2 regions of the Nonomuraea mesophila genome follow, and region 2 is predicted to be linked to the other one. Evidence: riboswitches for the same ligand, from Rfam matches in the RefSeq annotation. Region 2 holds a riboswitch; the other holds the start of a gene.
What was found. A riboswitch is a leader RNA that binds a small molecule or an ion and turns the genes downstream of it on or off. The one in region 2 is predicted to bind glycine.
Positions count from the first base shown of each region.

Region 1 (14,915 bases), on a different contig from region 2:
GAGGGAGAACCCGCCGATCCTCTTGCCGGCGACGTCCGTCAGGCCGACCTGATCGAGGACGGCGGTCACGCGAGCCCGGTCGATGCCGTTGCTGCGCGCCAGGCAGCCGAGATGGTCGCGGGCCGACCGGCCGCCGTGCACGGCCCCGGCGTCCAGCAGCGCCCCCATCGTGCGCATGGGCCGGCGCAGCGACGCGTACGGTCGCCCGTCGACCAGCGCCTCACCCGAAGCGGGGACCTCCAGCCCGAGTACGGCCCGCATGGTCGTGGACTTGCCGGCGCCGTTCGGTCCGAGGAATCCGGTCACCAGCCCCGGTTTCACCGTGCAGGTCAGGTCGTCGACGGCGAGCGTGCGGCCGTACCGCACGCTCAGTCCCCTCACTTCGATCACGTCGCGCTCTCCTTGGCTTGCCGGGCACGATCGGCACGTTCCGATCGGACCCGTCCAGCTTCGCGGCCAGGAAGGCCGGCCTCGATGGAAGCCGGCCCACCTCGCGGGGTAGGAAATCGCCACTTGAGAGGTGGACCCAGCACTACCGCCCGTGCGTGACCAGGCGTCGAAAGCCCTGGGTCAGCCGGCGGCGAGTGCCCCGATGATCGACGCCCGTGCGGCGCGGCGGGCCGGCAGCACGGCGGCCAGCACCCCGGCGACGCCGGAGAGCGCCACGAACAGCGCGATCTGTCCCACCGGCACCGAGAACAGGGCGCCGTCCAGCATGGCCATGATCGCGGCCCAGCCGAAGACGCCGCCGAGCACGACCCCCACCAGCGCCCCGATCAGCCCGAGCACCAGAGCCTCGACCGACAACATCGCGCGCAGTTGCCGCCGCGTCAGGCCCAACGCCCGCAGCAGCGCCGACTCCCTGGTGCGCTCGTGCACCGACAGCGAGAGCGTGTTGGCGATGCCCAGCAGCGAGATCAGGATGGCCAGCCCCAGCAGCCCTGTGATGATCATGAGGAGCATGTCGAGCGTCTCGTCGAACTGGCCGCGGGTCTCCGTCGCGCTCGACACCTTCACGCTCGGATAGGGCGCCGCGGCCGCGTCGACGACCTCGCGCGCCCGTTCGGGCGGTACGCCGTCCGCGATGCGGATCAGCAGCCGCGCGTCGGGCACCGCGCCGAAGTACGTCTCGAAGGCCGCCTCCGGAACGGTGACCGGCGGCAGCGTCCCCTGGTTCCCGTCGAGCAGGGCGACCACCTTGAGCGGCACCGTCCCGGCCCGCCCGGTCCGGAGCCGCACCGAGTCGCCGACCTGGACGCCCAGTCTCCCGGCGTCATCGTCCCGCAGCGCGACCTGGCCAGGACGGAAGCCCGCCATGGAACCGGCGGTCACGTACGGCTCGACGGGCCCCCGGAAGGTGCCGGCGAACACCTGCCGGCCGCCGATCGTGGCGTCCGCCTGCCGGATCTGCACCACGGAGGCCAGCTCCGGCGCGTTCCGGAGGCGCTCGGCGACGGATCTCGGGATGACGGAGTCACGCTCCTGGTCCATCAGGACGTAGTCGACGGGAAACTGCGCGTCGAGCTTGGCCGTCATCGTCACCCGGGTGGACGCGGTGACCACCGAGATCAGCGTCATGAGCGTCACCCCGATCGTCAACGCGACGGTGGTGGTCGCGGCCCGCTTGGGGTTGCGCCCGGAGTTGCCGACGGCCAGACGGCCCGGCACCCCGAACATCCTGCCGGGGATCCAGCCGACCAGCGCGCTCAGCGGCCTGACGAGCACCGGCCCGAGGATCAGCACGGCCAGGAACGTCAGCGCGCCCCCGGCCATCACGGCGAGCAGCGACTCCTCCCGGCCGGGTTCGAGCACGAACACGCCGACGGCGGTGACGCAGGCCCCGGCCACGAGGAAGAGGGCGGCGAACAGCCCGCGCAGCAGGCCCGCGCGGAACGTCTGTTCCCCGGCCTGGGTGCGCAGCGCGGCGACCGGCGGGACGCGGGTGGCGGACCTGGCGGGCAGCAGGGCCGCGCACACCGTGACCACCAGGCCCACGGCCATCCCGGTGGCGATCGTGACGGGGGAGAGCGTGGCGCCGGCGTCGGTGGGCAGCGGGGCGTCGACCGCGCCGAGCACCGCCAGCGCGAGCCTGGCCAGGCCGTACCCGAGCAGCAGGCCGAGCGCCGAGGCGAGCACGCCCACGACGGCCGACTCCAGCAGGATCGAGCCGAACACCTGCCCTCGCGTGGCGCCGATGCACCGCAGCAGCGCCATCTCCCTGGTGCGCTGGGCGACGAGGATGGTGAAGGTGTTGTAGATGACCAGGGCGGCCACCATCATGGCCACGACGCCGAACAGCAGCAGGCCGAGCGTGAACATCCGCGTCTCCACCCCGGCCGCGCTCGCCAGGTCGGAGGCCAGCTCGTCGCCGGTCTTGACGGTGTACGCCTCGCCGAGGGCCGCCGCGACGGCCTGCTTCAGTCCTGGGGCGGTGCCGGCGACGTCGATCTCGCGGTACCCCTCGAGGTCCGTCATGCGCTTCGCGGTGGCCGTGGTGAAGCCGACCGCGCCGGTGAACGAGAGCTCCTGGTCGACGCCGGTGTCGAGGAGACCGACGAGCCTGAACCGGTGCTCGGCCTTGCCGGCGTCGAGCACGGTGATGGTGTCGCCGAGCCGGAAGCCCTGCGCCTTGGCGGTGTTGTCGTCGAGCACGGCGGCCCGGTCGTCGGTGCCCGGTCCGGTGCCGGCGACGATGTCGGCGCGGTCGAGCGGGCCGGTGACGATCGAGACGGCCGTGGTGGGGAGGTTCCCGACGGTCTTGCCGTCCTTGCCGATCAGCGGCGCGGCGCCGCGTACGAGGCCCTGCGCCTCCGTCACGCCGTCCAGGGCGCGGATGCGCTCCAGCACCCGCTCGGACAGCACGGCGTCGGCGCCCTTGGGCAGGACGGCGACGTCCACCTTGCCCGCGTCGGCGGTGACCCGCTGGGCGAAACCCGCCTGTACGGTGTCGTTCAGCACGAACGTGCCCGCGATGAACCCCACGCCCAGCATGATCGCCAGCGAGGTGAGCAGCAGCCGGAAGGTGTGGGCGCGCAGCCCGGCCAGAGCGGTCCTCAGCACCTCACGCCTCCAGCTTCACGAGCGTGTCCAGCACGCTCTGCGGCGTCGGCGTGGCGAGCTCGGTGACCAGCTCGCCGTCGCGCAGGAACACCACGCGGTCGGCGTACGACGCCGCGACCGGGTCGTGCGTGACCATGACGATGGTCTGGCCCAGCTCGCGCACCGACACGCGCAGGAACGACAGGACCTCGGCGCCGCTGCGGGAGTCCAGGTTGCCGGTCGGCTCGTCGGCGAAGATCACCTGCGGCTTGCTGATGAGCGCCCTGGCCACGGCCACGCGCTGCTGCTGGCCGCCGGACAGCTCGGTCGGCCGGTGGGAGAGCCGGTCCGTCAGCCCGACGGTCGCGACGACCCGGTCGAACAGCGCCTGATCGGCCTGGCGGGCGGCGATCTCCAGGGGCAGGCGGATGTTCTGCTCGGCGGTCAGCGTGGGCAGCAGGTTGAACGCCTGGAAGACGAACCCGATCCGCTCGCGGCGCAGCAGGGTGAGCCGCCGGTCGGACAGCCCGGTCAGCTCCACGTCGCCGAGGTGCACCGTGCCCGACGTGGCCGTGTCGAGACCGGCCAGGCAGTGCATCAGCGTGGACTTGCCCGAGCCGGACGGGCCCATGATGGCGGTGAACGCCCCGGTGGCGAAGGCCACGTTCACCGCGCGCAGGGCGTGCACCCGGGCGTCGCCCTGGCCGTACACCTTGGTCAGATCCGTGGCCACGACGGCGGGCGCGGTTCGGCGTTCCGTGAGAGTCACCAGCACTCCTTCTCCCTGGCGGGGGCGGGTTTCGGACCCGACCCACGCTAGGTGTGGAGTTTTCGCGATCCATGGGCCCTGAGGAGGGACTTCAGGTGCGCCCGCGGACGACCCCGGTCAGCCTTTCGGCCGATGGGACGGCACGACCAGCCCGGCCTCGTACGCGTACACCACCACCTGCACCCGGTCGCGCAGGCCCAGCTTGGCCAGCACCCGGCCCAGGTGGGTCTTCACCGTCGCCTCCGCGACCGCCAGCCGGGCCGCGATCTCCCCGTTGGACAGGCCACGCGCCACCATGAGCAGCACCTCGCGCTCGCGCGGCGTCAGGTCCTCCGCCGCCGCCGGCTCCTCGTCAGGGAGCTGCGCGGCGAACGTCTCCAGCATCCGCCGCAACGTGCGCGGCGACATCGCGGCGTCGCCCGCGTGCACGAGCCTGATGGCGTTGACCAGGTCGGCGGGGGGCACGTCCTTCAGCAGGAACCCGGCCGCGCCCGCCTTGACCGCCGCGAACACGTACTCGTCGAGGTCGAACGTGGTGAGGATCAGCACCTTCGCCCCATCGATGAGGCGGGTGGCCTCGACGCCGTCCATGCGGGGCATCCGCACGTCCATGAGCACGACGTCGACCTCGGCGGTATCGAGGACCTCCAACGCGGTGACCCCGTCGCAGGCCTCGGCCACGACCTCGATGTCGGGCTGGGCGTTCAGCACCATCCTGAACCCGGCCCGCAGCAACTCCTGGTCGTCGACGAGCATCACGCGTATCACCCGGCAGCCTCCTCTACGCCGCTTCCGCCATGGGCAACCGGGCCAGCACCTCGAAGCCGCCGCCCCGCAGAGGGCCGGCCGAGACGTCGCCGCCGTACATGCCGACGCGCTCGCGCATGCCGATCAGGCCGTGCCCGCCGGCGCTCCTGGGCGCCGCCGCGCCCCGGCCGTCGTCGGTCACCCGTACGAGCACGTCGGGGCCGGTGAAGTCGATCTCGACGTCCGCCCGGACGCCGGGGCCGCCGTGCTTGAGGGCGTTCGTCAGCGCCTCCTGCACGATGCGGTACACCGCGAGTTGCTGGCCCTCGGGCAGGTCGGTGGGGGCACCTTCGACGCGCAACCGGGTGGGCACGGCCGATTCGCGCACCATCTTCTCCAGCTGGTCCAGGCCGGGCTGCGGGGTGTAGTCGGTGTCCGGGTTCTCGTTCTCACGCAGGACCCCGACGAGCCTGCGCATCTCGGCGAGCGCGACCCTGCCGGTTCTCGAGATGGTCGTGACGGCCTGGCGGGCCTGCTCGGGATCGTGGTCGAGGGCGTAGCCCGCGCCGTCGGCCTGCACCACCATCACGCTGACGTTGTGGGCCACGACGTCGTGCAGTTCCCTGGCGATCCTGGCGCGCTCGGCGGCGGCCGCCATCCTGGCCTGCTGGTCGCGCTCGCGTTCGGCCCGTTCTGCGCGCTCCTCCAGGCCTTCGAGATAGTGCCTGCGCGTCCTGGCGTACAGGCCGGTCAGCCAGATCGTCACCACGAGGATCGAGCCGGTGGAGAACATGCCGAACGTGGGCGCCATCCAGTCGACCAGCAGCAGCAGCACCCCCAACTCGGCCACGAGCAGCGCCGCCAGCGCCCATTGCCACGTGCACCGGTAGGCCACGCCCCAGAGGGCGATCAGCACCGCCACGTTGGCGGGCACCGGGCCGAGGTCCGCCAGCCACTGGCCGAAGCTGACGAGGGCGACGACGGCGAAGGACAGGCGTGGCCTGTCGCGCCACGCGAGCGGCACGAGCAGTGCCACGGAGACGCCCACGTACCAGATCACGCCGGGGTCGACGCCGCCGTCCGGGGTGTCGCGGTTCGCGTACAGTATCGACGTCAGCAGGCACAGCGCGGCGAGCGGCGCCACCCGCAGGACGGCGGCCACCTTCTCGTGGCGCCTCGACCACGCCTGTACGCTCCCGAACACATCCTCACGATAATTACCTATAGTTGGGTCCTGGTCAGCCTGAAGGGTGAAGTGCGAGTACGACCCAGGTCTGACGTCACAGGCGCTTACGCTCGGCTTACGCGCGACCGGGCATCATGGGTGATCGGGAGCGCCCCTTGTGGGTGAGTAAAGGGAGATCGTGTGAATCATGATCATGATGCCCGGGTCGCGCGGCGGTGAGGAAACGCCGCGCGACCCAGTAGGCACGCCCCGCTCCTAACGGCGGACGTGCAGGCTGACCACGGTGCTCATCTCGTCGTCACGGATCTCGCGCCGGATGCGCCCCACGATGTCCTGGTCGAGTTTGCCCACCACCGCGCCCATGTCCGTCTCCGACGGGCAGGTCACGCTGAGCCGCAGGCCGTCGTCACCGACCCGCACCCTCGCCTTCCCCAGGCCCTCCACGTTCTTCAGCCCGACGAACAACATGGCGGTGCCCGTGCCGTTGGGCGTGCCGCGCCGGCCCCAGCCCAGGCAGAGCAGCAGCCAGCGCAGCGAGACCAGCGACAGGAGGACCAGGGCGAAGGCCAGCAGCCACAGGCTCCACGGCTCCTCCGCGAGCGTCCGGTGCAACTGCGCCGGCACCACCCTGCCCTTGGCGGGCAGGCCGGACAGGCGGCCCTCGCCGCGCAACCACGCGTACGTCCCCAGCCCCGCCAGCACGGTGCCCACGACGGCCAGCCCGATCCGGTTGCCGGCGTACTGCCGCATCACAGCGCCTTCCTGCGCAGCCGGACGACGACCTCGCCCGTGCCCAGCGTGCCCACACCCGCCAGCCGGTCGCCCACCGCGGTGCCGACCTGCCTGAGCATTGCGCCGGTGCTCTCCGCGTCCGTCACGACGGTGACCTCGATGGTGCGCAGGCGCAGGCGTACCCGGGCCTTTTCCACGCCGGCCACCTGCTGGGCCGCGGCGGCCAGCGTACGGCGCAGGCCCGAGCGGGTGATGCCGATGACGATCAGCGGGTCCGACGTCTCCACCGCGACCAGCCTGGACCTGCCCGGCACGACGGCCAGCAGCACCATCAGCACGCCGATGCCCGCCACGACGAGGGCGGCGGTGGACACCTTCGGCCACGCGGTTCTGCCCGCCAGCTCGACCACCTCGTTCACCGGCACCCAGCCGAGCGGCGTGCCGAGCAGCCCCGACACCAGCTCCGCCGCGGTCAGGCCCATCACGGTGGTCAGCACGATCGCCACGACGGCCCCCGGAACGGTCCGTGCCGGTCTGAGCGCCTTGTTCGCCCTGCGCAGTCCGGTGAGCCGTGGGGTGGCGGCGGCGCCGGGCAGTATCTGCTGAAGCGTGGTCATCACAGGGACACACGTACAGGGGGGCCGCATGCCCTGTACCGCACCCTCGCCGCCGATTTGCCCGATCATTACGGGGAGCAGGGCTCGCCGGGGTAAGCCCGGTCGCGGCTGTCACCATCCGTGCCGGTGCGGGCGGATGTGCCGGGTCCGCGCGCCCGGCCCCTGGGTTCGTCGCCGACCAGCCGTTACGCTGCTGGTATGGATGCCCGCCAGCGCTATGATCGCGCCACCGCGGCGATCGAGCCTCCGTTCGCGATCCTCGACCTGGCGGCCATGCGGGCCAACGCGGCCGAGCTCGTACGCCGGGCGGCGGGCAAGCCGATCCGGGTGGCGAGCAAGTCGGTGCGCAGCCGGCCGCTGCTCGAACGCATCCTGGCGATGGACGGCTTCGCGGGTGTCATGGCGTTCACGCTGCCCGAGGCGCTGTGGCTGGCCGGGCACGGCTTCGACGACGTCCTGGTCGCCTATCCGACGGCCGACCGCCACGCGCTCGCCGCGTTGGCCGGTGACGCGGTCGCGGCTGGCCGCGTCACCGTGACCGTCGACTCGCTCGCACATCTCGACTTCATCGAGGCAGCCGTGGCGGGGGCGCGCCGGCGGGCCGAGCTGCGGATCTGCATCGACATCGACGCTGGATATGTCGCGTTCGGTGGGAAATTTCGGGCGGGAGCTCTCCGTTCCCCGATCCGCGAGCCCGAGGACGCCGCCGACCTCGCCGCCGCTGTCGCCAAACGCCCCGGGCTGCGCCTGACCGGACTGCTGGCGTACGAGGCCCAGATCGCCGGAGTCGGCGACGACCCTCCCGGCAACGCCCTCCTCGCCCGCGCCATCAGGCTCATGCAGGCCCGCTCCGCCCGCGAGCTCATCGTCCGGCGCGGCCGCGTCGTGAACGCCGTCCGCCGGGTCACCGACCTCGAGTTCGTCAACGGCGGCGGCACCGGCTGTGTCGAGCGCACCGTACGCGAGAAGGCCGTCACGGAGGTGGCGGCCGGATCGGGCCTCTTCCATCCGAGGTTGTTCGACTTCTACCGCGGTTTCACCGGCCGTCCGGCCGCGCTCTTCGCCCTGCCGGTCGTACGCCGCCCGGCCCCGGACATCGCGACCGTGCTCGGGGGCGGCTATCCGGCCTCGGGCGAGCCCGGCAGCAGCCGGCTGCCGCAGCCGTACCTGCCGGCCGGGCTGCGCTACTCACCGGACGAGGGCGCGGGCGAGGTGCAGACGCCGCTGCTCGGCCAGGCCGCCGAGGACCTGCGGATCGGCGACCGCGTGTGGTTCAGGCACGCCAAGGCGGGCGAGCTGTGCGAGCGCTTCGACACGCTCCACCTCGTGGACGGCGACACCCTGGCCGGGTCGGCGCCGACGTACAGAGGCGAGGGCAAGACCTTCCTGTGATCACCGCAGGAGGCGGCGCGCGCCGGCCTCAGCCGCGCCTGCGGCGGCGCCAGAGCACGATGGCCGCCCCGACGATCAGCACCGCCCCGACCCCGATCAGGACGGGACCCAGGTCGGGCCGCTCGTCCTCCCACAACCGCTCGGGGTCGTCGTCGTAGGCGACCGGCCGCGGCGCCACCCCGAGCGCGTCGCCCACGGACGCCACGAACTGGCCGGCCCTGCCCTTGACGTCGGTCACCGTGCGCTCGGCGACCCGCTTGGGGCTCACCCGGTCGGCAATGGCGTCGACCGTCTGCGCCAACTCGGCGCGTGTCCGCGCGATCCGCCGCTCCAGTTCGTCGGGATCGGTGTCAGCCATGGCGTCTCCTCTCGACCGTACGTGTGGCCGCGCCCGCTTCGTGTGCCGTGCGGGCTCCGTCCGTAGTGGTCGTGATCAGTCTGTCAGGTCGGCGGGCCGTACGGCACGGCGGCCGGGCCGGTAGCTTCGCGGGAAGCCGGTAGGTTTGCGGCAAGCACTGAGGAGGGCCCATGACAGAGACCAAGCTCGCGCCAGGCGACGCCGCGCCCGAGTTCACGCTGCCCGCCGCCGACGGAACCACCGTTTCCCTCGGTGACCACCGCGGCAAGCGGGTGATCCTCTATTTCTACCCCGCCGCGATGACACCCGGCTGCACCAAGCAGGCCTGCGATTTCCGTGACAACCTCAGCCAGTTGACCGCCGAAGGTTTCGTGGTCCTCGGCGTGTCGAAGGACAAACCGGAAAAGCTGGCCAAGTTTGTCGAGCGTGACGCCCTGACGTTCCCGCTGCTGTCCGACCCCGACCTCGTGGTCCACAAGGCGTACGCCGCCTACGGTCCGAAGAAGTCCTACGGCAGGGAGATCGTGGGGGTCATCCGCTCGACGTTCGTCATCGACGGTGACGGCAAGGTCGAGCAGGCCCTCTACAACGTGAAGGCGACCGGGCACGTGGCCTCGCTGAAGAAGAAGCTGGGCCTGGCCTGAGCCGGTCGGCGGGCCCCGGTGAAAAAGGCCGTGCCCTTCTGAGCCGGGGTCATCAGCGGATGCGCCTCGCCGCCACCCAGAGCGCTAAACTGTCACGAGCCCGCTTTCGGCGGGGACTGCGCGGGCGTGGCGAAATGGCATACGCGGCAGGTTTAGGTCTTGTTGGTGGTGACACCGTGGGGGTTCGAATCCCCCCGCCCGCACAATTCGAGCGCCCGGCCTTTGGAATAGGCCGGGCATTTTCCTGACGCGAGTCAGCACCACGTCAGCACTCGATCACGTTGACGGCCAGGCCGCCGCGTGAGGTCTCCTTGTACTTGTCGAGCATGTCGCGGCCGGTGTCGCGCATGGTCTTGATCGCCTTGTCCAGCGCCACGAAATGGCGGCCGTCGCCGCGCAGGGCGATCCTGGCCGCGGTGATGGCCTTGTTCGAGGCGACCGCGTTCCGCTCGATGCACGGGATCTGCACGAGCCCGCCGATCGGGTCGCAGGTCAGCCCCAGGTTGTGCTCGATGCCGATCTCGGCGGCGTTCTCGACCTGCTCCGGCGTGCCGCCGAGCGCCTCCGTGAGGCCCGCCGAGGCCATGGAGCAGGCGGAGCCGACCTCGCCCTGACAGCCCACCTCGGCGCCCGAGATCGAGGCGTTCTCCTTGAACAGCACGCCGATCGCGCCGGCCGTGAGCAGGAAACGCACCACGCCGTCCTCGTCCGCGTGGGGGACGAAGCGGGTGTAGTACGTCAGGACCGCCGGGATGATGCCGGCGGCGCCGTTGGTGGGGGCGGTGACGATGCGGCCGCCCGCGGCGTTCTCCTCGTTGACCGCCAGCGCGAACAACGTCACCCAGTCCATGGCCTGCAGCGGGTCCTTCTCGGCCGGCTCCGACTGCAGGCGGCGGTGCAACTGGTTGGCGCGGCGCTTGACCTTGAGCCCGCCGGGCAGGACGCCCTCCTTGGAGATGCCGCGGCGCACGCACTCCGACATGACCTGCCACAGGCGCAGCAGTTCGGCGCGGACCTCCTCCTCGGTGCGCCCGAACGCCTTCTCGTTCTCCAGCATGATCGCGGACATGGACAGGCCGGTGTTCGTGCAGTGTTTGAGCAGTTCCTCGCCGGTCGTGAAGGGATAGGGCACGACGGTGTCGTCCGGCTTGATGCGGTCGGCGCCGGTGGCCTTCTCGTCCACGACGAAGCCGCCGCCGACCGAGAAGTAGACCTTCTCCCTGAGCCGCTCGCCCGCCGCGTCGTAGGCGGTGAAGCGCATGCCGTTCGGGTGCTCGGGCAGCGTGATCTTGCGTTCGAAGACGAGGTCCTGGCCGACGACGAAGGGGATCTCGTGGCTGCCGTACAGCCGGACGGTGCCCGACTCGCGCATCTCGGCCAGGCGGCCGTCGATGGTGTCGACGTCGACCAGCTCGGGCTTCTCCCCGGACAGGCCGAGCAGGACCGCCTTGTCGCTGCCGTGGCCCTTGCCGGTCAGGCCGAGCGAGCCGTAGAGGATGGCCTCGACGCGGGCCACGCGCGCCAGCAGGCCGTCCTGGTGCAGCCCGCGGGCGAACTTGTGTGCGGCGGCCATCGGGCCTCCCGTGTGGGAGCTCGACGGGCCGATACCGATCTTGAAGAGGTCGAAGACGCTGATCGCCATTGATGATGCGCCCTTCATGAGTGCCGGGGCCCGGCCGCGGGCCCCGGCGTCAGCCGATGAGACCTGGCAGGGTCAGGACTCGCCCGAGGTGAGCGCGGCGTACTCCTCGGCGGACAGCAGCTCGTCAGGGTCGCCCTCCATGCGCACCCGGAACATCCAGCCCTCGCCGTACGGGTCGCTGTTGGCCAGGCTCGGGTCGTCCACGAGGGCCTGGTTGACCTCGACGATCTCGCCGCCGACGGGTGTGTAGATCTCGCTGACCGACTTGGTCGACTCGACCTCGCCGACGGAGTCGCCCGGCTCCGAGATCGAACCGACCTCCGGGAGCTGCACGAAGACGACGTCACCAAGGGCGTCGGCGGCGTAGGCCGTGATGCCGACGGTCACGGTCAGGCCGTCCTCGACCCCGGAAACCCACTCGTGTTCCTTGGTGTAGCTCAGGTCGTCAGGGATGTTGCTCACTTGTTCCTCCTGTAAAAGGGCAGCTCGACCAGGTCCATGGGTTCATGGCTGCCCCGGATGTCCACAGCCAGGCCTGAGTCGGCTCCGGTGTCCACGTAGGCCAGCGCGATGGGCTTGCCCAGGGTCTGGGAGGGCGCACCGCTGGTGACCTCGCCGACGACGGCGCCGTCCTTGGTGACCGGGTAGCCGTGGCGCGGCACCCGGCGGCCCCGGGCGACCAGACCGACGAGCCGGCGCCGCGGCGGGTCGTCCTTGACCGCCTCCAGCGCCGACCGGCCGACGAAGTCTCCCGGCTTGTCGAATTTCACCACCCTGCCCAGCCCCGCGTCGAACGGAGTCAGCTCGGCGCTCAGTTCGTTGCCGTACAGCGGCATGCCCGCTTCGAGCCGGAGCGTGTCGCGGCTGGACAGGCCGGCGGGCTTGAGCCCGTACGGCTCGCCCGCGGCCATGAGCGCGTGCCAGAGCGGCACCGCGTCCTGAACGGCCACGAACAGCTCGAAGCCGTCCTCGCCGGTGTAGCCGGTACGGGCGACGAGCGCCTGACGCCCGTCGACCTGTCCAGGCAGGCCCGCGTAGTACTTGAGCCCGGTCAGGTCGGCGTCGGTGAGTGTGGCGAGGATCTCCTGGGAACGGGGTCCCTGGACGGCGATCAGCGCGTACTGCTGGGAACGGTCGTCGACCACGGCGTCGAACGCCTTGCAACGGCTCTCCAGCTCGTCCGCGACCTTCTCGGCGTTCGAGGCGTTCGCGACGACCATGAACTCCTCGTCGGCGAGCCGGTAGACGATGAGGTCGTCCAGCACCCCGCCCCGCTCGTTGACGATCATGGTGTAGCGGGCGCGTCCCGGCGTCACGGCCGACAGGTTGCCGATCAGCGCGTAGTCCAGCGCCTGTGCGGCCTGCGGCCCGGTCACGAAGATCTCGCCCATGTGCGAGAGGTCGAACAGTCCGGCGGCCTCGCGGACGGCCCTGTGCTCCGCGGACTCGCTTCCGTACCGGAGCGGCATGAGCCACCCCGCGAAGTCGGTCAGCGTCGCGCCGAGGCTTTCGTGCACGTCTCGTAGCGGAGTAGGTCGGGACATTTATCGCACCTCAGGACAGGATTGGATGCCAGCATCCTCCCCCTCTGTCATCGATGCCTGAGAGCTTCGCCCGAGTTTTGCCGGACTTTCACCTTCGGCGAGACCCTGTGGGCCTGCTTTCCAGAGGTCACCTTCCGAGGAGACGGGCTCCCGGTCAGCCGTGCGGTCCTTTGCCTTGAGAGGTTCGCGGGGAGGGCTTGCTCCTTCAGGGACCCTGACCGGCTGTCAGGGTGCTCTCCCGCACGGTTTGCTGGTGTGTCCAGCCAGCCTAGTAGTGATTTGGGGGTCTTGTCGCGTTCGCCCCTCAGCAGGCCGCGACCAGGGCTTCGAAGAGAGCGTGGTCCTCGGCCGCCTCCGGATGCCACTGCGCCGCCACGGTGAACGGCCCCGAGTCCAGCTCCACGCCCTCGACGGTGCCGTCGGCGGCCGTCGCGGTCACGGTGAGGCCCGGGGCCAGGCGGTCGACGGCCTGGTGGTGGTAGTGCGGCACCGTCACGGGCGCCGTGCCCAGCGCCTTGGCCAGGCGGGTGCCGGGGACGGTGGTGATGGGCAGGTGACCGAAACGGCCGGGCGCGGGGGAGTGCTCCGTGTGGCCCACCACGTCGGGCAGGTGCTGGTGGAGGCTGCCGCCGAGGGCGACGTTGAGCACCTGGAGGCCCCGGCAGATGCCGAGGAAGGGCAGCTCGGCGTCGAGGGCCGCGGTCAGCAGGGCGAACTCGGCCTGGTCACGAAATCTGCGGATATAGCCGGTACGTTCCTCCGGCGTCTCCCCGTACCTCGCCGGATCGATGTCGCCGCCCCCGGCCAGCACCAGCCCGTCCAGCCGGCCCACCACCTGCGCGGCCTCCCCGGCGGGCGGCAGCACGACCGGCTGCCCGCCCGCCCGGACGACCTGCTCCACGTACATGTACGGCAGCAGCGCGACCGGCACGTTCTCCCAGACCGTGAACGTCGCCGGCTCCACGTAACAGGTGACCCCGATGACGGGACGTCGCACGATGAACCCTCCTAGAGCGGCGTGACGTAGGCGCCGGAGATGCCGCCGTCCACCAGGAACTCGCTGCCCGTGATGAACGAGGCGTCGTCGCTGGCCAGGAACGCCACCGCGGCCGCGATCTCCGACGCCTCCGCGAAGCGCCCGAGCGGGACGTGCACCAGCCGCCGCTGCGCCCGTTCCGGGTCCTTCGCGAACAGCTCCCGCAGCAGCGGCGTGTTCACCGGGCCGGGGCACAGCGCGTTCACCCGGATGCCCTCCCTGGCGAACTGCACGCCCAGCTCGCGCGACATCGCCAGCACCCCGCCCTTGGAGGCCGTGTAGGAGATCTGCGAGGTCGCCGAGCCCATGACCGCCACGAACGACGCGGTGTTGATGATCGAGCCCTTGCCCTGGCGCCGCATGTAGGGGATGGCGTGCTTGCAGCACAGGTAGACGCTGGTCAGGTTCACGTCCTGGACGCGGCGCCAGGCGTCGATGCCGGTATCCAGGATCGAGTCGTCGTCGGGCGGCGAGATGCCGGCGTTGTTGAAGGCGATGTCCACGCTGCCGTAGGTGTCGAACGTCGTACGGAACATCCGGACGACGTCGTCCTCGTCGGCCACGTCGGCCCGTACGAACAGGCCGCCGACCTCGTTCGCGGCCTTGACGCCCGCCTCCTCGTCCAGGTCGGCGCAGACCACCTTCGCGCCCTCGTCGGCGAACCTGCGCGCGGTGGCCAGCCCGATGCCGCCGCCTGCGCCCGTGACCACCGCCACCCGGTCCTGCAACCGCTTCATGTGCACGTCGCTTTCTACCTCACTCCCAGGAGATGAAGACGTTCTTGGTCTCCGTGAACGCCGCCAGGGCGTCCGGCCCGAGCTCGCGGCCCAGCCCCGACTGCTTGAAACCGCCGAACGGGGTCCAGTGGCGGACCGCCGCGTTGGAGTTCACCGACAACGCGCCCGCCTCGACCGCCCTGGACACGCGGAGCGCGCGCCCGACGTCGCGGGTCCAGATGGAGCCGCTCAGCCCGTACGGGGTGTCGTTGGCGATGCGTACGGCGTCCGCCTCGTCCTCGAAGGGCGCCACCGACACGACCGGCCCGAAGATCTCCTCGGTGAACGCCCGGTCGGTGACGTCCGGGGTGAGCACGGTCGGCGGGAACCAGTAACCCTTGCCGGCCGGGCAGGACCCCTGGAGGTAGGGGGTGCCCTGGACGAAGCCGCGTACGCGGTCGAGCTGCTCGGCGCTGATCAGCGGGCCCATCTC
Region 1 covers NZ_SMLD01000013.1:42,373-57,287, reverse strand. Annotated here, with positions in the region: gene E1295_RS07720 (ATP-binding cassette domain-containing protein) at 1-390, opposite strand, end outside; gene E1295_RS07715 (ABC transporter permease) at 571-3,060, opposite strand; gene E1295_RS07710 (ABC transporter ATP-binding protein) at 3,062-3,808, opposite strand; gene E1295_RS07705 (response regulator) at 3,926-4,576, opposite strand; gene E1295_RS07700 (sensor histidine kinase) at 4,590-5,759, opposite strand; gene E1295_RS07695 (hypothetical protein) at 5,997-6,491, opposite strand; gene E1295_RS07690 (DUF6286 domain-containing protein) at 6,491-7,090, opposite strand; gene E1295_RS07685 (amino acid deaminase/aldolase) at 7,289-8,482, shown strand; gene E1295_RS07680 (DUF3618 domain-containing protein) at 8,511-8,840, opposite strand; gene bcp (thioredoxin-dependent thiol peroxidase) at 9,011-9,484, shown strand; tRNA gene E1295_RS07670 (tRNA-Leu) at 9,605-9,687, shown strand; gene E1295_RS07665 (L-serine ammonia-lyase) at 9,750-11,126, opposite strand; gene gcvH (glycine cleavage system protein GcvH) at 11,199-11,588, opposite strand; gene gcvT (glycine cleavage system aminomethyltransferase GcvT) at 11,585-12,670, opposite strand; glycine riboswitch at 12,705-12,804, opposite strand; glycine riboswitch at 12,824-12,921, opposite strand; gene E1295_RS07650 (gamma-glutamyl-gamma-aminobutyrate hydrolase family protein) at 12,975-13,667, opposite strand; gene E1295_RS07645 (3-oxoacyl-ACP reductase) at 13,679-14,443, opposite strand; gene E1295_RS07640 (aldehyde dehydrogenase family protein) at 14,463-14,915, opposite strand, start outside.
Region 1: it holds a riboswitch for glycine, as region 2 does, so the genes downstream of both, gcvT (glycine cleavage system aminomethyltransferase GcvT) here and gcvP (aminomethyl-transferring glycine dehydrogenase) in region 2, are expected to answer to the same signal.

Region 2 (14,915 bases):
GCTCGGCCGCGGCGGCGACCACGGCGGAGGCCCGGCCCGGCACGCGTACGAGCACGGTGTCGAAGAAGCCGTCGTGCACGACCTCCAGGCCCTGCCCGCGCAGCCCCTCCGCCAGGGCGGCGGCGTGGCGGTGCACCCGGTGGGCGATGCGGCGCAGCCTCTCGGGCCCGTGGTAGACGGCGTACATGCCGGCGATGACGGCCAGCAGGACCTGCGCGGTGCAGATGTTGCTGGTGGCCTTCTCGCGGCGGATGTGCTGCTCGCGGGTCTGCAGGGCCAGGCGGTAGGCGGGGTCGCCGTCGGCGTCGACGGACACCCCGACCAGGCGGCCGGGCAACTGCCGCTGCAGGCCCTCGCGTACGGACATGTAGGCGGCGTGCGGCCCGCCGAACCCGAAGGGCACCCCGAAACGCTGGGAGGAGCCCACGGCGATGTCGGCGCCCAGCTCGCCGGGGGCGGCCACGAGCGTCAGCGCCAGCAGGTCGGCGGCGGCCACGACGAGGGCGCCCGCCTCGTGCGCGGCGGCGGCCACGTCGCGGAAGTCGCGCAGCCGCCCGGACGCGCCGGGGTACTGCACGAGCACGCCGAAGCACTCGGGCAGCTCGCCGTCGAGAGAGTGCTCGACGAGCGTGATGCCGAGCGGCTCGGCCCTGGTGGCGAGCACGGCCTTGGTCTGGGGCAGCGCGTCGGCGTCGACCACGAACACGGCGCTCTTCGACCTGCCCGCCCTGCGGGCCAGCGTCATGGCCTCGGCCGCGGCGGTGGCCTCGTCGAGCAGCGAGGCGCCGGAGACGGGCAGGCCGGTGAGGTCGGAGACGACGGTCTGGAAGTTGAGCAGCGCCTCGAGGCGGCCCTGCGAGATCTCCGGCTGGTAGGGGGTGTAGGCGGTGTACCAGCCCGGGTTCTCCAGCAGGTTGCGGCGGATGACGGCGGGCGTGACCGTGTCGTGGTAGCCCAGCCCGATCATCGAGGTGACCACCTGGTTGCGATCGGCCAGGGCGCGCAGCTCGGCGATGGCCTCGGCCTCGCCCGCGGGAGCGGGCAGCGTGAGCCGGTCCTTGGCCCTGATGGACTCGGGCACGGCGACCGCGACCAGGTCGGCCACGGACTCGAAGCCCACGGCCTCGAGCATGCGCTGCTGTTCGGGCTCCGAGGGGCCGATGTGCCGGGACGAGAACGGCGGAGCGGACAGATCGGTCATGGAGATGCCTCCCGAGGCTGTGGAGACCGGCGCCGGGGCGCGGGCGTGTGCCGGATCTCCCCCTCTGTCAGCGCGGACCCCGGACAAGCGCGGGGTCGCGACCTGAGAGCTTCACCCCCGGTGGGGCTTGCACCGTCGGTGAGGCGCGCCTGGCGGGTGCGCCTGCTTTCCAGAGTTGCCTCGCCCGAGCGGTACGGGATGCCTGAGAGATTCCGGGGAGGGTTGCTCCTTCGGCGCCCCGGAGCCCAGGGGCCCGGGGACTCTCCCGCACGGGGTCGTCGGCCTTGCTGTCCTCAGGTTACTACGCCCGGTTCGTCCGGATGTCAGGAGCCGTGCTCACCGGGTGCGGCGGGCACGGCGGCGCCGGGCGAGTTCGTCAGCGGGGTGGTCGGCCGGGACGGTGTCCTCGGCCGCCGCGCGTTCCCCCGGCAGCTCCGCGAGGGAGCCCTCGACCTCGCGCCAGACCCGCCCGAGCGCGATGCCGAACACGCCCTGGCCGCCCTGGAGCAGGTCGATCACCTCGTCGGCCGAGGTGCACTCGTAGACGCTGACGCCGTCGCTCATGAGCGTGATCTGTGCGAGGTCGGCCACCCCGCGGTCACGCAGGTGTTGCACGGCCGTGCGGATCTGCTGCAGCGACACCCCGGTGTCGAGCAGCCGCTTGACGACCTTGAGGACCAGGATGTCGCGGAAGCTGTAGAGACGCTGGGAGCCGGAGCCCTGCGCGGCTCTTATCGTGGGCTCGACCAGGCCCGTGCGCGCCCAGTAGTCGAGCTGCCGGTAGGTGATGCCGGCCGCCGAGCACGCCGTCGGCCCGCGGTATCCGATGTCGCCCGGCAGCGCCGCGGGCTGTTCGTCGAAGAGCAGGCCCTGCTCCCCGGCACGCTGCCGCGCGCTCTCGCGCCGCACCGGATCTTCCTGGCCGGCCGTCTTTCCCTCGCCGCTGCTGACCGCCACGCGGACCTCCGGCTTTCTCTCATCCCGTGGCCTGATCTGGGGGTATGTGAAGCGCAGCCACGGGTTTCACTTGCACCGTAGGACCGCGACCATGCTCAGTCAACGATCCGGCTCGGCGCGTCGTGAAGCGTAAATGCACTGAAATACCTACCCCGCCCGGCCGAAGTCCTCGGGAGTGATCGTGTCAAGAAACTCCCTGAACTTCTCCACCTCGTCCTCCTGGTCGTCCGGGATGATCACCCCGGCCTCCTGGACGACCTCCTCGCTGGCGAAGATGCGCGCCCCCGTGCGCAGGGCGAGCGCGATCGAGTCGGACGGCCGCGCGCTCACCTCCACGCCGTTGGAGAACACCAGGTCGGCGAAGAAGATGCCGTCACGCAGGGCGACGATGTTGACCGCCCGCAGGCCTACGCCCAGGGCGCTCAGCACGTCTCGGAAGAGGTCGTGGGTGAGCGGCCGCGGCGGAGGCTCCTCTGCCTGGGCCAGGGCGATGGCCGTGGCTTCCGTCATGCCGATCCATATAGGAAGGAACCGCTCCCCGTGTGCCTCCTTCAGCAAGACGATCGGCTGATTTGTGGGCATTTCGACCCGAACGCCCACAACCTCCATCTGCAACACGGGCTGCTCCGTATTCCTGACCGGTGTCCCGGCACAGCTATTTGGTCGTTGCTTCTGCTGACTGGCTTCTGCAATTCAACGTAACACCCGGCGGGCCTGGAATGTGCCCCCGCCTCCCAGCTCGCTACGGTCTCAACGCCCCAGGACGGACCGGACGCCCGTGCGCACAAGGGATGCGTGCAGGTCGAGCAGGAGCGAGGAAAGCTCCCTGGCCACCTCGTCGGCCTCGCCGATGGCACCGGGGGCGCGCCGCTTGAGTATTGGCGCGACGGTCTGCTCCACCAGGCCGCACTCCCGCTCGGCCGCCGCCTTGACCGCGCGCAGGTGCCGGGCGCGCAGGCCGAAGCGGGCCAGCGCGCCGACGGTGCGCGCCACCGTGAGCGCCTCCTCGTCGTAGCGACGGGCCACCGGCGCGAGCAGGCCGTAGTCCTCCAGCTCGTCGAGGGTCTCCTCGTCGATGCCCGCGGCCTCGATCAGCTCGGCCCTGCTGAGCCTGATCTCCTGCTTGTCGGTGTCCTGGACGGCTCGCGGACGGCCGAAGCCCTCCGCCATCCTGTCCTTGATCACCCGCAGCGGCAGGTAGTGGTCGCGCTGCTCGGTGAGGATGAAACGCAGCTGCTCCACGTGCAGGTGCGTGAACTTACGGTAGCCGGACGGGCTGCGCTCGGGCTCGATCAGCCCTTCCCCCTCCAAGAACCGGATCTTGGAGATGGTGACATCGGGAAACTCGCCCTGCAGCAGCGCGAGCACCTCCCCGATGCTCATGTGCGAGCGTGCCGCCTGTGACGTCATGCGCGCTCCTCCCCTTGCCGCATGGCCACGCACGAGACGGCGTACGCCGGCCGCCCGCTTCGCCCCCTCATGCCCCGGAGCTGCCCCGCATCAGGAAGACGAGTCGGAACTTGCCGATCTGCACCTCGTCACCGGAGTGCAGGGGAACCTCCTCTATCCGCTCCCTGTTGACGTAGGTGCCGTTGAGGCTGCCCACGTCGCGCACGGAGAACTGGCCGCCGCGGTGGCGGTAGAACTCGACGTGACGGCGGGAGACGGTGATGTCGTCGAGGAAGATGTCACTCTCCGGATGGCGCCCGGTCGTGGTCAGGTCTTTGTCGAGCCGGAAGCGGCTGCCCTGGTTGGGCCCCCTGGTCACCGTGAGCAGAGCCGCGCCGGGCGGCAGCTGCTCGACCAGCGCCCGCTCGGCCTGGAGCATGTCGCCTGTCTCAGCCTCATACGCCTCGATTCCCGCCACCGAGATCGTCGATGTGGTGTCCCCGGCGACCTCGAGTCTGGTCAGCGGTGACCCACAGCGGGAACAGAAACGGGCATCCTCGGGGTTGGCGTGCCCGCACTGCGTGCAGTAGACGCTCGGCATCGATCGGCTCGGCCTCCTACCGCGAAGACGCGGCGACGGTGCTCTGGAGCGCGCCTCGCTTCGCTTTTTCAAGTTTGCGAATGCCGCAACTTACGCTGATCAGCGGCAAAGGTCAAGACGGGGGCGCTGGACTGTGGTCAGGACGCAGACAAAGTTACCGCCGCCCCCGCCCTTCGGTCCATGCCGCCGCGCGTTTCTACATTACGATCTTGCGGGACCTTCTGCGCACATCGCGCTCCACCCTTTTTCCACGCGCCCGAAGCCACGGCGTGCCGGTGGTCATTGGGCGGCCTGTTCCACGATGCGGGCCCAGCGTTCGAGCAGCGCCTGCGCGCCGTCCATGTCGGGCGCCTCGGCCCACAGGTCGGTGACCGGCTCGGCGGCGGCCGGCAGCACGAGCACCCAGCTGCCGTCCTCGCGGGCCACCCGCACCCCGTCGGTGGTGTCGATGCGCCGGCCCTCGGGCTCGGCCTCGGCCGCCTCGATGACCGAGCGCATGACGGCGCCCTTGGCCGCCCACGGTGTCGGCACCGTCCGCCTGAGCAGTCTGACCTCGGGAATCCTCGCGTCGATCTGGCTGAGCGACAGGCGGGTGCGCGCGACCAGGCCGAGCAGGCGCAGGAACGCGGCCAGCCCGTCGATCGCGGGGCTGAACTCCGGCACCACGAAGCCGCCGCGCCCGTCGGCCGCGAAGATCATGTCAGGGCCGGCGGCGGCCGAGGTGAGGGCGTCGAGCGCGGTGGACGTCCACTGCACCTGCACGCCGTGGAAGCGGCACACCTGCTCGGCCACCCTGGTCGTGGTGACGGGCAGGGCCACCCGGCCGCTCCTGCGTTCGGCGGCGACCAGGTCGAGCACGACGAGCAGGGCGCGTTCCTCGCTGATGAGCTGGCCCATCTCGTCCACCAGGGCGATGCGCTCGCCGACCGGGTCGAACCTGACGCCGAAGGCCGCCCGCGAGGAGCCGACCAGCTCGGACAGGCGCTGCAGGTCACGCCGCCGCCCGGCGAGCGTCTCGGTGGGCGAGACGTCGTCGAGGCGGGCGTTGACGGTGAGCACCTCGACGCCGACCCGGCCGAGCAGCGTGGGCAGCACCAGAGAGGAGGTGCCGCCCGCGCAGTCGACGACGACCTTCATGTCCTTGACCCCGGTCACGCCGGCGTGACGCAGCAGCTCCTGGGTGTAGTCCTCGACGGCCCTGGCCGGGTAGGCGAGCTCCGCGATCTCACCGGGGAAGGCGCGGCGGAACTCCTGGCGGGAGAAGACCCGCTCCAGCTTGCGCTGCGCGGCCGGGGGCAGGTCGGCGCCGCGGTCGTCCATGATGACGATGTCCACGCTCTGCGGGTCACCCGGCGTGGTGCGCAGCGCGATCCCGCCGGCCGCCGACCCCCTGGCGGTGTGGAAGCGGGCCACCGGCAGCGGGGCCGCCTCCAGGTCCAGGACGTTGATCGCGCCCGCGGTGAGCGCGCCGATGACGGCCCGTTTCAGCGCCCTGGCGGCCAGCGAGCAGTCGCGCGAGGTGACGACGTGCTCGCCCTTCTTGAGGGTGGTGGCGTACGCGCTGGCCAGGCGGACGCAGAGCTCGGCGGTGATCTCGACGTTGACCAGGCCGCTGACGCCCCTCGTGCCGAAGAGGTTGCGCTGGCCGCGCGACTCCCAGATCACGCTGGTGTTGACGACCGCTCCGGCCTCGATGGTCTTGAACGGGTAGACCCTGACGCCGCTGGAGACGTACGCCTCGGCCTCGATGACGCATTCGTCGCCGATGACGGAGTTCTCCTCGATGCGGGCCCCGGCCATCACGTCGGTGCTCTTGCCGATGACGCAGCCCCGCAGGTGGGCCCCCGGGCCGAGGTAGACGTTGTCGTGGACGACCGCGCGGTGCAGGAAGGCGCCCTCGCGGACGACCACGTTGTTGCCGAGCACGGTGTACTCGCGCAACTCGGCCCCTGCCTCGACCTTGGCGTAGTCGCCGATGAGCAGCGGGCCCTTGAGCACGGCGTCGGGGTCGACCGCGGCGGAGTCGGCCACCCAGACCCCGGGCGAGAGCTCGAAGCCGCCGATGTCCACCGCGACCTTGCCGGACAGGGCGTCGGCCTGGGCCTTCAGATAGCTCTCGTGGGTGCCGACGTCCTCCCAGTAGCCGTCGGCCACGTAGCCGTAGATGGCGGCGCCGCGGGCGAGCAGGGCGGGGAAGACGTCGGAGGACCAGTCGACGGGCTCGCCGGTGGCCACCATGTCGAGGACCTCGGGCTCCATGACGTACACGCCGGTGTTCACGGTGTCGGAGAAGACCTGGCCCCAGGTGGGCTTCTCCAGGAACCGCTGCACCCTGCCCTCGTCGTCCACGATGATGATCCCGAACTCGAGCGGATTCGGTACGCGTTTCAGCCCGATCGTCACGAGAGCCGCATTTTCACGATGAAAGCGGATCATGTCCGTTAAATCGAAATCGGTCAGCGCATCCCCGGAGATGACCAGGAAACGATCGTCGCGGAGGCGGTCGGCGGCGTTCTTGACGCTGCCCGCGGTGCCGAGGGGCAGGTCCTCGGTGGCGTACTGGAGGTTCATGCCGAGTTCGTCGCCGTCGCCGAAGTAGGCGCGCACGAGCGCGGCCAGGAACTGGACGGTGACCACGGTGTCGGTGATGCCGTGCCGCCTGAGCAGGCGCAGGACGTGCTCCATGATCGGGCGGTTGGCCACGGGGAGCAGGGGCTTGGGCTGGTTGGCGGTCATCGGACGCAGCCGAGTGCCCTCCCCGCCTGCCATGACGACCGCCTTCACCCGATCACTCCTTCTTGGCCGAGGTTACGAGCCGGCGCACCTGTACCACATACAGCACCCCCGCCCACCAGTACAGACCCGTTCCCCATAGGGCGAACGCCCACCCGACAATTCGTGCTATATCGGCATACCACCCAGTGTGGGAGGCCAGGAAGAGGAGAGGGAAGGCGTACATGAGATTGAACATGGCGGCCTTGCCCAGAAAATGCACCTGAAGTGCCTTATAGCCGTGTTTGCGAAGTACGGGGAAGGAACACGCGACGAAGAGTTCGCGTCCGACGATGACCGCGACCAGCCACCACGGGATGACGTCGCGCAGCAGCAGGGCGAAGATGGTGGCGAAGACGTAGAGCTTGTCGGCCGCCGGATCGATGATCCTGCCCAGCCTGCTCGTCTGGTTGAAGGCCCTGGCGATCTTCCCGTCGAGCCAGTCCGTGAACCCGGCGACCACGAGGATCCCGATCGCCCACCCGTCCGCCTTGGGCCCCAGAACCAGCCAGAGGAACACGGGGACGCCCAGGAGGCGCAGGAAGCTCAGCAGGTTAGGAACCGTCCAGATCCGGTCCTCGGCGGAAGTATCGCTCACGCAGCAGACCCTACTGCGTGAAACTCCACCACAGCGCTCCCGTCCGGACCCCCTTCCAGACGGCCACTCCGGCGATCCGGAAGCCCGGCCCGCCCCCGCCTGGTCCCGCTGACCTGCCGGGCACGGACGCCTGTGGCCGCCCCTTCCGAGTGCGGCCGTCAGGCGCGCAGGAAGGCGTGCGTGCAGCCGAGGGGTTCGAAGCCGAGCCTGGCGTAGAAGTCCTTCGGCCAATCGTCCGCGTCGGCCACCAGGAAGATCAGCTCGGCCTCGGCCGCCTCCGCGAGCAGCGCGGCCATCAGGGCCCGCGCGTGGCCCTTGCCCCGGTGCGGCACGCTGGTGAAGACGCTCTCGATCTGGGCGATGCCGCCGTCGACGTACAGGTCGGCCCTGGCGGCGATCTCGCCGTCCGGGCCGTCACCGGCCCGGACGGCGCGGAAGCCCACCTGATCGGCGCCGCGCAGCCGGCGCTCCACCCGCCGGGCGAGCCCGTCGATCACGTCGTCCGGCGCCTGGGGCATCACCTGGCGCCAGTCGCGGCGCAGCACGGGCAGCAACTCCGTCAGTTCCAGCCGCTCGGCCGGGGGCGGATCGTGGGGAATCTCACCCCGGTAGGCCATGATCAGGTTGGTCTCGTGCTCGTAGCCGGCGGCGGCGAAGGCGGGTGCGAGAGCGGCTCCTAGCCGGTCGTCGTCCACGCACACCAGCCGGTGCGCCCGCCCGGCGAGCACCTCGTCCGCCGCCCGCAGCACCTCGTCGGCGCCCGGGCCGCCGGAGCCGACGATCAGCTTGTTGTCGTCGTAGGAGCCGGGGAAGCGGTCGTCCAGCACCGCGAACCCGCCGGGGACCGGCACCTCGGCGGACGCCCTGCGGCGGGCGAAGGCGTGGACGAAGCCGATGGCGCGCGCCAGGTCGGCCGGCGCCGCGCCGGGAAGCATGTCCATCAGCCGCGCACGGCCTTCATGAACGCCCTGATGAGAGCCGGGTCCTTGACCCCAGGAGAGGTCTCGACGCCGCTGGAGACGTCGACCCCCCACGGCTCGGCCTCCGCGATCGCGCCGGCGACGTTGGCCGGGTCGAGACCGCCCGCCAGCAGCCATCGCCCGGAGGGCCGGCCGCGCACGGCCGCCCACTCCCAGGGCAGGCCCGACCCCGCGTGGGGCGCGTCGACGATGAGCAGGTCCTCGTCGAAGGCGCCGCATCGCAGGTCGGCCTCCGCGTCGACGGCCCTGACCAGGCGCACGCCGAGGTCCTTCAACGCGGTGAAGTCGCCGTGCGGGTGCCGGCCGTGCAACTGCACGGCCCGCACCCCTGACGCCAGCGCGGCCGCGCGCACCGTCTCGGGGTCCTCGCCGCGGAACACCCCGACGGTGAGCACGTGGGCGGGCACGAGCGCGGCCAGCGCGGCCGCCTTCTCGGTGGTGATCCTGCGGGGGCTGCGGGTCATGACGAGCCCGACGGCGTCGGCTCCCGCCTCGACGGCGGCGCTCACCTGCCCGGGATCGGTCAGCCCGCAGATCTTCACGTACACACCTCCGACTGTAGCGGCGGCGCCCGCCCCGCGGCGACCGCGGCACCGCGCTCAGCCGCGGCGCGGGTGCACGGGGCGGAAAGAGGCGTCGACCAGGCCGGTCCGGTGGGCGACGACGGCGGCCTGGATGCGGTTGCGCAGGCCCAGTTTGTCCATCGCCGCCGCGATGTGGGTCTTGACCGTGGTGACGCCCACGTGCAGTTCCTCGGCGATCTCCGCGTTGGACAGGCCCGCCCCCACCAGGGCCAGCACCTCGACCTCCCGGTCGGTCAGCCCGGCGGGCGGCGCGGGCGAGACGTGCTCCTCCCCGGCGGCGAGGAAGCGTTCCACGACCCTGCGCAACACCGACGGCGCCAGCAGTTGCTCGCCGGCGGCCGCGCGGCGCACGGCGTCCACCATGCGCTCGGGATCGTCGTCCTTGACGAGGAACCCGACCGCGCCCGCGCGCAGGGCGGCGTAGACGTTGGCGTCCTCGGCGAAGGTCGTCAGCACCACGATCCGGCACCCCGGACGGGCCCTTAGCACACGTTTGATCGCCTCCAGGCCGTCGACCCTGGGCATGCGCAGGTCCATGAGGATCACGTCGGGCAGGTGGTGCTCGGCCAGGCGCACCGCCTCGGCGCCGTCGACGGCCTCGCCGACCACCTCCATGTCGCCCGCGGCCTGCAGCAGCATGCGCACGCCCGCGCGTACGAGTGCCTGGTCGTCGGCGATCAGCACCCGGATCACGCGGCGCTCCCCTGGGACAGGCGGACGGGCAGGCGGGCGGCCAGGAGCCAGCCGCCGTCGCCGTCGGGACCGGCGGACAGGGTGCCGCCGAGGGCGCGGACCCGTTCGCGCATGCCGGCCAGCCCGCGCCCGGAGGAAGGCAGGCGTTCCATGTCGGCAGGCGGACGGCCGTTGCGGATCTCCACGGAAAGCCCGTCGCCTGACGGGGTGACGCTGACGCGGACCTTCGTGCCTGGTCCGGCGTGTTTGAGCACGTTGGTGAGTCCTTCCTGGACGATACGGGCGGCGGAGGCTCGGGCGATGAGCGGGGTGTGGTCGGCGGCCGGGTCGAGATCGAGGTCGACGTCGAGGCCCGCGGCGGCCACGCGTTCGGCGGCCTCACGGATGACGTCGGCGGGGTTGGCCAGCAGGCCGGGCTGCCTGTCGGGGTCGCGCAGCAGGTCGAGCAGCTCGCGCAGGTCCTGCAGCACCTGGTGGCCCGTGTCGCGGATGTCGGTGAGCGCGTCGGCGACGGGGCCGTCGGGCGCGGCGTAGCGGGCGGCGCCGGCGCGCAGCACCATGGCCCCGACGTGGTGGGCGACGATGTCGTGCACGTCGCGCGCGATGCGCTCGCGTTCGGCGAGCTGGTCGGCGCGCACCTGGGCGACGGCCGCGCGGGCGGACTCCTCGGCGCGCAGCCGTTCGGCGGCCAGGGCGGCCTGTCTCATGCCGAGGTAGCGGCCGATGGCGATCGGCGTGGCGACCAGCGTCATCAGCACGCCGACGCGGAGCGGGGTGATCTCGGTCTCGTTGCCGACGACGGCGATCGCGGTGAGCAGGCACCCGGTCAGGTAGGCGGCCGCGACCCAGGCCCATGACCCCACCCGCATGGAGAACACGCCGATCGCGGTCAGGGTGAGGATCACGCACGTGTTGACGGTGTTGTTCAGGTACGTGTCGGCGGAGACGAGCAGCACGCCCTGCAGCAGGAACACCAGCCCCGGCAGCCGCCTGGCGATGCCCAGCGACAGCCCGCCCACGACGGCGAGCAGCCCGACCACCCACACGGGCTGCTCGCCCAGGTGCCAGGAGCTCCACGTGCTGAGCACGGTGATGGCGACCCCGCCGGCGGCGAGCAGCGCGTCGGGGGTGACGTCGCGCTCTTCCAGCCGGCCCGCCGTGCTGCGCAGGTAGGCGCCGAGCACGGCGGGGAAGACCGGCAGGAGGACGGAGTACATCCAGGTGTTGGCGGTGGGCGCGAAGCCGGGGTCGGCGATGTTGCACGCGGTGGCGACGATCGTGACGGCCACGGCGGCGGCGGTGGCCCGCAGCCCGGAGCGGTGGCCCGCCACGCCGACGGCGACGCAGATGAGGATCTGCGCGGTGTTGGAGGTGAACGAGCCGATCTGGTCGGTGACCACGAGCAGCACGGCCAGATAGCAGGTGACCAGCACCGGCCGGTGCCGGACGATCCCCATGGGCAGGCCCACCAGCAGCGCCATGGGCACGTTCATCTCGGCGGGCAGGAACGCGGTGTCGCCCGCGTGCGCCGTCGTGAGCAGGTCGAGGCCCACGCCGGAGACGGCGAGCAGGACATCGAGAGGGGCACCGCGCCAGCGCATGGGCACAACGGTATCCGCCCAGCATGGAGAGCCGATCCGCCCGCCAGGCGAGCGCGCCTCCTCCAACTGGCCGGACATCCGCCCTGAGGATGGAGCGACCTTTCAAGATCTTGCCCCTAAAGTCGTGCCATGTCGAACGACACCGCACTCTTCCTAGGCCAGTTCCTGCGTGCCCCCTCCAAGATCGGCGCGGTCGCCCCGAGTTCGCGGCGGCTCGCGGCGAACGTCTGCGCGCCGATCCCCGAGAGGGGCGAGCCCACCGTGGTGGAGCTGGGGCCGGGCACCGGCCCGTTCACCGCGGAGATCCAGCAGCGGCTCGCCGGGCGCGGTCACCATCTCGCCGTCGAGGTCAACGACCTGATGGCGCGGCTGCTCGCCGAACGTTTTCCCGCCGTGGACGTGGCACACGCCGACGCGGCCAAGCTCGGCGACCTGCTGCGCGAGCGGGGGCTGCGGCAGGCGGACGTGGTGGTCAGCGGGCTGCCGTGGGCGGCCTTCCCCGAGGAGACGCAGCATGAGCTGCTCCGTGCCGTGACGTCGGCGATGAGCCCGGTGGCGGCGTTCACCACGTTCTCCTACGTGCACGCCATCCCGCTCAGCAGGGCCAGGCGGTTCCGTTCGCTGCTGGCCGAGCGTTTCGAGGAGGTCGTGCCGGGGCGTACGGTGTGGCGCAACCCGCCCCCGGCCTTCGTGTTCCACGCGAGGCGGCCTCGACCCTGATCAGAACATCATTCTACGATGGTGTGATGGATTTCACCCTTCCGGACAGCGCCCTCGCCGTCCAGCGCGGCATCGGCGACATCTGCTCCCGTTACGACCTCAGCTACTGGCAGCGGTGCGAGAGCGACCGGCGCTGGCCTGAGGAGGTCTGGGACGAGCTGGCGAAGGGCGGCTGGCTGGGCCTGGCGGTGCCGGAGGAGCACGGCGGCGGCGGCCAGGGGCTGCTGGAGCTCGCGGTGGCCACGGAGACGCTGTCGGCGTCGGGCGCGGCGGGCGGGGCGGCGTTCACGTACGTGCTGACTCCCGGCTTCGGCGCGCTCACGATCGACCGGCACGGCAGGGCGAGCCAGCGGGCGGAGCTGCTGCCCAGGCTGGCCACCGGCGAGGTCGAGACCTGCTTCGCGCTGACCGAGCCGGACGCCGGGTCCAACTCACTGGCGATCACCACGTCGGCCAGGCGCGACGGCGGCGACTTCGTGGTCAACGGGCAGAAGATCTGGATCACCGGCGTGCAGCGGGCCACCTGGATGCTGCTGGTGACCAGGACGGTCCCGGCCGCCGAGGCGCGCCCGCGCACCCACGGGCTGACGGTGCTGCTGGTGAACGTGCCCGAGGCGGTCGCCGCGGGGCGGCTGACGTACCGGCCGATCCCCAAGATGGGCGCGAACACCACTCCGTCGAACATGGTCTTCATCGACGACCTGCGGGTGCCCGCCTCCAACGTGGTCGGCGAGGTCGACCAGGGCGTGGCGGTGTTGTGGGACATCCTCAACCCGGAGCGGGTGCTGCTGGCCGCCTCGGCGCTCGGCACCGCGGAGGTCGGGCTGCGGGTGGCCGTCGACTACGCCAAGGAGCGGGAGGTGTTCGGCCGGCCGATCGGCGCCAACCAGGCGATCTCGTTCCCGCTGGCACAGGTCAAGGCCAAGATCGAGCTGGCCAGGCTGATGATCTACAAGGCCGCGTGGTGTTTCGACCGGCGGCTGCCGTGCGGCACCGAGGCCAACATCGCCAAGCTCACGGCCTCGCAGGCGGCCTGGGAGGCGGCCGACGCGGCGTTCCAGACGCACGGCGGGATGGCCTACTCCCACGAATATCCGGTGGCCAGGCTGCTGACCGACGCCCGGATCGCGAAGGTCGCACCTGTGACCGAGGAGCTTCTGCTCAACTACCTCGCGACCCAGGTGCTCGGACTCCCCCGCAGTTTCTAGCGGCCTCCGGGCCGGTGCGGCCAGGAAGGCGTTTAGCGGCCCTGCGGCCGGTACGGCCCCTGGGCGTGGAGCGCCGACGCCCGTTCCGGCGCGTTCGCCGTCCGCCAGGCCCGTCGCCGCGACGCTGTCTCCCCCTTAGCTGTCGTACGGACTGCGCCGGACGCCTGCGAGACCCTCGGCTCCGCGTCCCCCGGGGCGGCGGTCTCGGCCTCGGCGAACCGTGCCCGCCGGTGCCGGCGCGACCATCTGGTCGACCTACGGGCTGCGCCTACCCGAGCGGGCGGCAAGCACACCCGCCGCTCAGCCGAACGACGGCGGCCGCTTCTCCCGCAGGGCGCGCACGCCCTCGCGCACGTCGGGCCCGGTGAAGCCGAGGAACTCCATGGCGAGGGAGGCGTCGAACGACGGCCCGGCCAGGCGCAGCCAGTTGTTGAGCGAGTATTTCGTCAGCCTGATCGCCTCCTGGGCGCCCTCGGCCAGCCGGACCGCGATCTCCATCGCCCGGTCGTGCACCTGGTCGTCGTCGACGCACAGGCTGACCAGGCCCATCCGCTCGGCCTGCTCGCCCGTGACGGGCTCGCACAGCAGCAGGTGGTATTTCGCCTTGGCCAGCCCGCACAGCAGCGGCCAGACGATCGCGGCGTGGTCGCCGGCGGCGACGCCGAGCCGGGTGTGACCGTCGATGATCCGCGCGGTGCGCCCGGCGACGGAGATGTCGGCCAGGAGCGCGACGGCGAGCCCGGCGCCGACGGCGGGGCCCCGGATGGCCGACACGATCGGCTTGGAGCAGTTGAGCACGTTGTAGACGATGTCGCGGGCCTCGGTGAACACGCGCAGCCTGGTGGCGTGGTCGCGGGTCATCTCCTCGATCATGGACAGGTCGCCGCCGGCGGAGAACGCCGTGCCCTCCCCGCGGACGAGCACGGCGCGCACGCCGTCGTCGCGGTCGGCGTCGCGCCAGATCTCGCCCAGCTCGCGGTGGGCGGCGGCGTCGACGGCGTTGAGCCGGCCGGGCTCGCTGATCGTGACCCGGAGCACCCCGTCGGCGGGGGTGTCGATCTTCAGCTTGGTGTAGGGCACAGCGCCTCTCGCAGCCGTTCCGCGATGTGGTCGCGGGCCTCGCCCGCCTGGTCGAACAGGCCGGGCAGGCCGAAGAAGTTGTGCACCGCGCCGTCGAACCTGCGCAGCCCGACCGGCACGCCCGCCTGCCTCAGGCGCTGCGCGTAGCTCTCGCCCTCGTCGCGGAGCACGTCGTGCCCGGCCGTCACGATGGTGGCGGGCGCCAGGCCGGCGACGTCGGGCAGGCGCAGCGGGGACAGCCTCGGGTCGGCCGGGTCGGCGTCGGGGGCGTACTGGCGCGCGAACCACGCCATCTCCCCGGCCTCCAGCCCGAAGCCCTTGGCGAACTCCGAGTAGCTGGGTGTGTCCATCGCCACGTCGAGCACGGGGTAGACGAGCACCTGGTGGGCCAGCCGCAGCCCGGCGTCGCGGGCCTGCCAGGCGGCGACGGCCGCGAGGTTGCCGCCCGCGCTGTCGCCGACGACCGCCACGCGGCCGTTGCTCTGGTAGAAGGCGGGCCTGGCGAAGATGTCGCGCACCACCGTCCAGGCG
Region 2 covers NZ_SMLD01000078.1:19,226-34,140, forward strand. Annotated here, with positions in the region: gene gcvP (aminomethyl-transferring glycine dehydrogenase) at 1-1,201, opposite strand, end outside; glycine riboswitch at 1,381-1,479, opposite strand; gene E1295_RS26480 (MerR family transcriptional regulator) at 1,538-2,158, opposite strand; gene E1295_RS26485 (bifunctional nuclease family protein) at 2,306-2,776, opposite strand; gene ftsR (transcriptional regulator FtsR) at 2,909-3,568, opposite strand; gene E1295_RS26495 (double zinc ribbon and FHA domain-containing protein) at 3,636-4,148, opposite strand; gene E1295_RS26500 (mannose-1-phosphate guanyltransferase) at 4,428-6,932, opposite strand; gene clsA (cardiolipin synthase ClsA) at 6,937-7,518, opposite strand; gene E1295_RS26510 (GNAT family N-acetyltransferase) at 7,677-8,459, opposite strand; gene E1295_RS26515 (phosphoribosylanthranilate isomerase) at 8,459-9,046, opposite strand; gene E1295_RS26520 (response regulator) at 9,098-9,775, opposite strand; gene E1295_RS26525 (sensor histidine kinase) at 9,772-11,376, opposite strand; gene E1295_RS26530 (class I SAM-dependent methyltransferase) at 11,506-12,096, shown strand; gene E1295_RS26535 (acyl-CoA dehydrogenase family protein) at 12,123-13,304, shown strand; gene E1295_RS26540 (enoyl-CoA hydratase/isomerase family protein) at 13,605-14,384, opposite strand; gene E1295_RS26545 (alpha/beta hydrolase) at 14,366-14,915, opposite strand, start outside.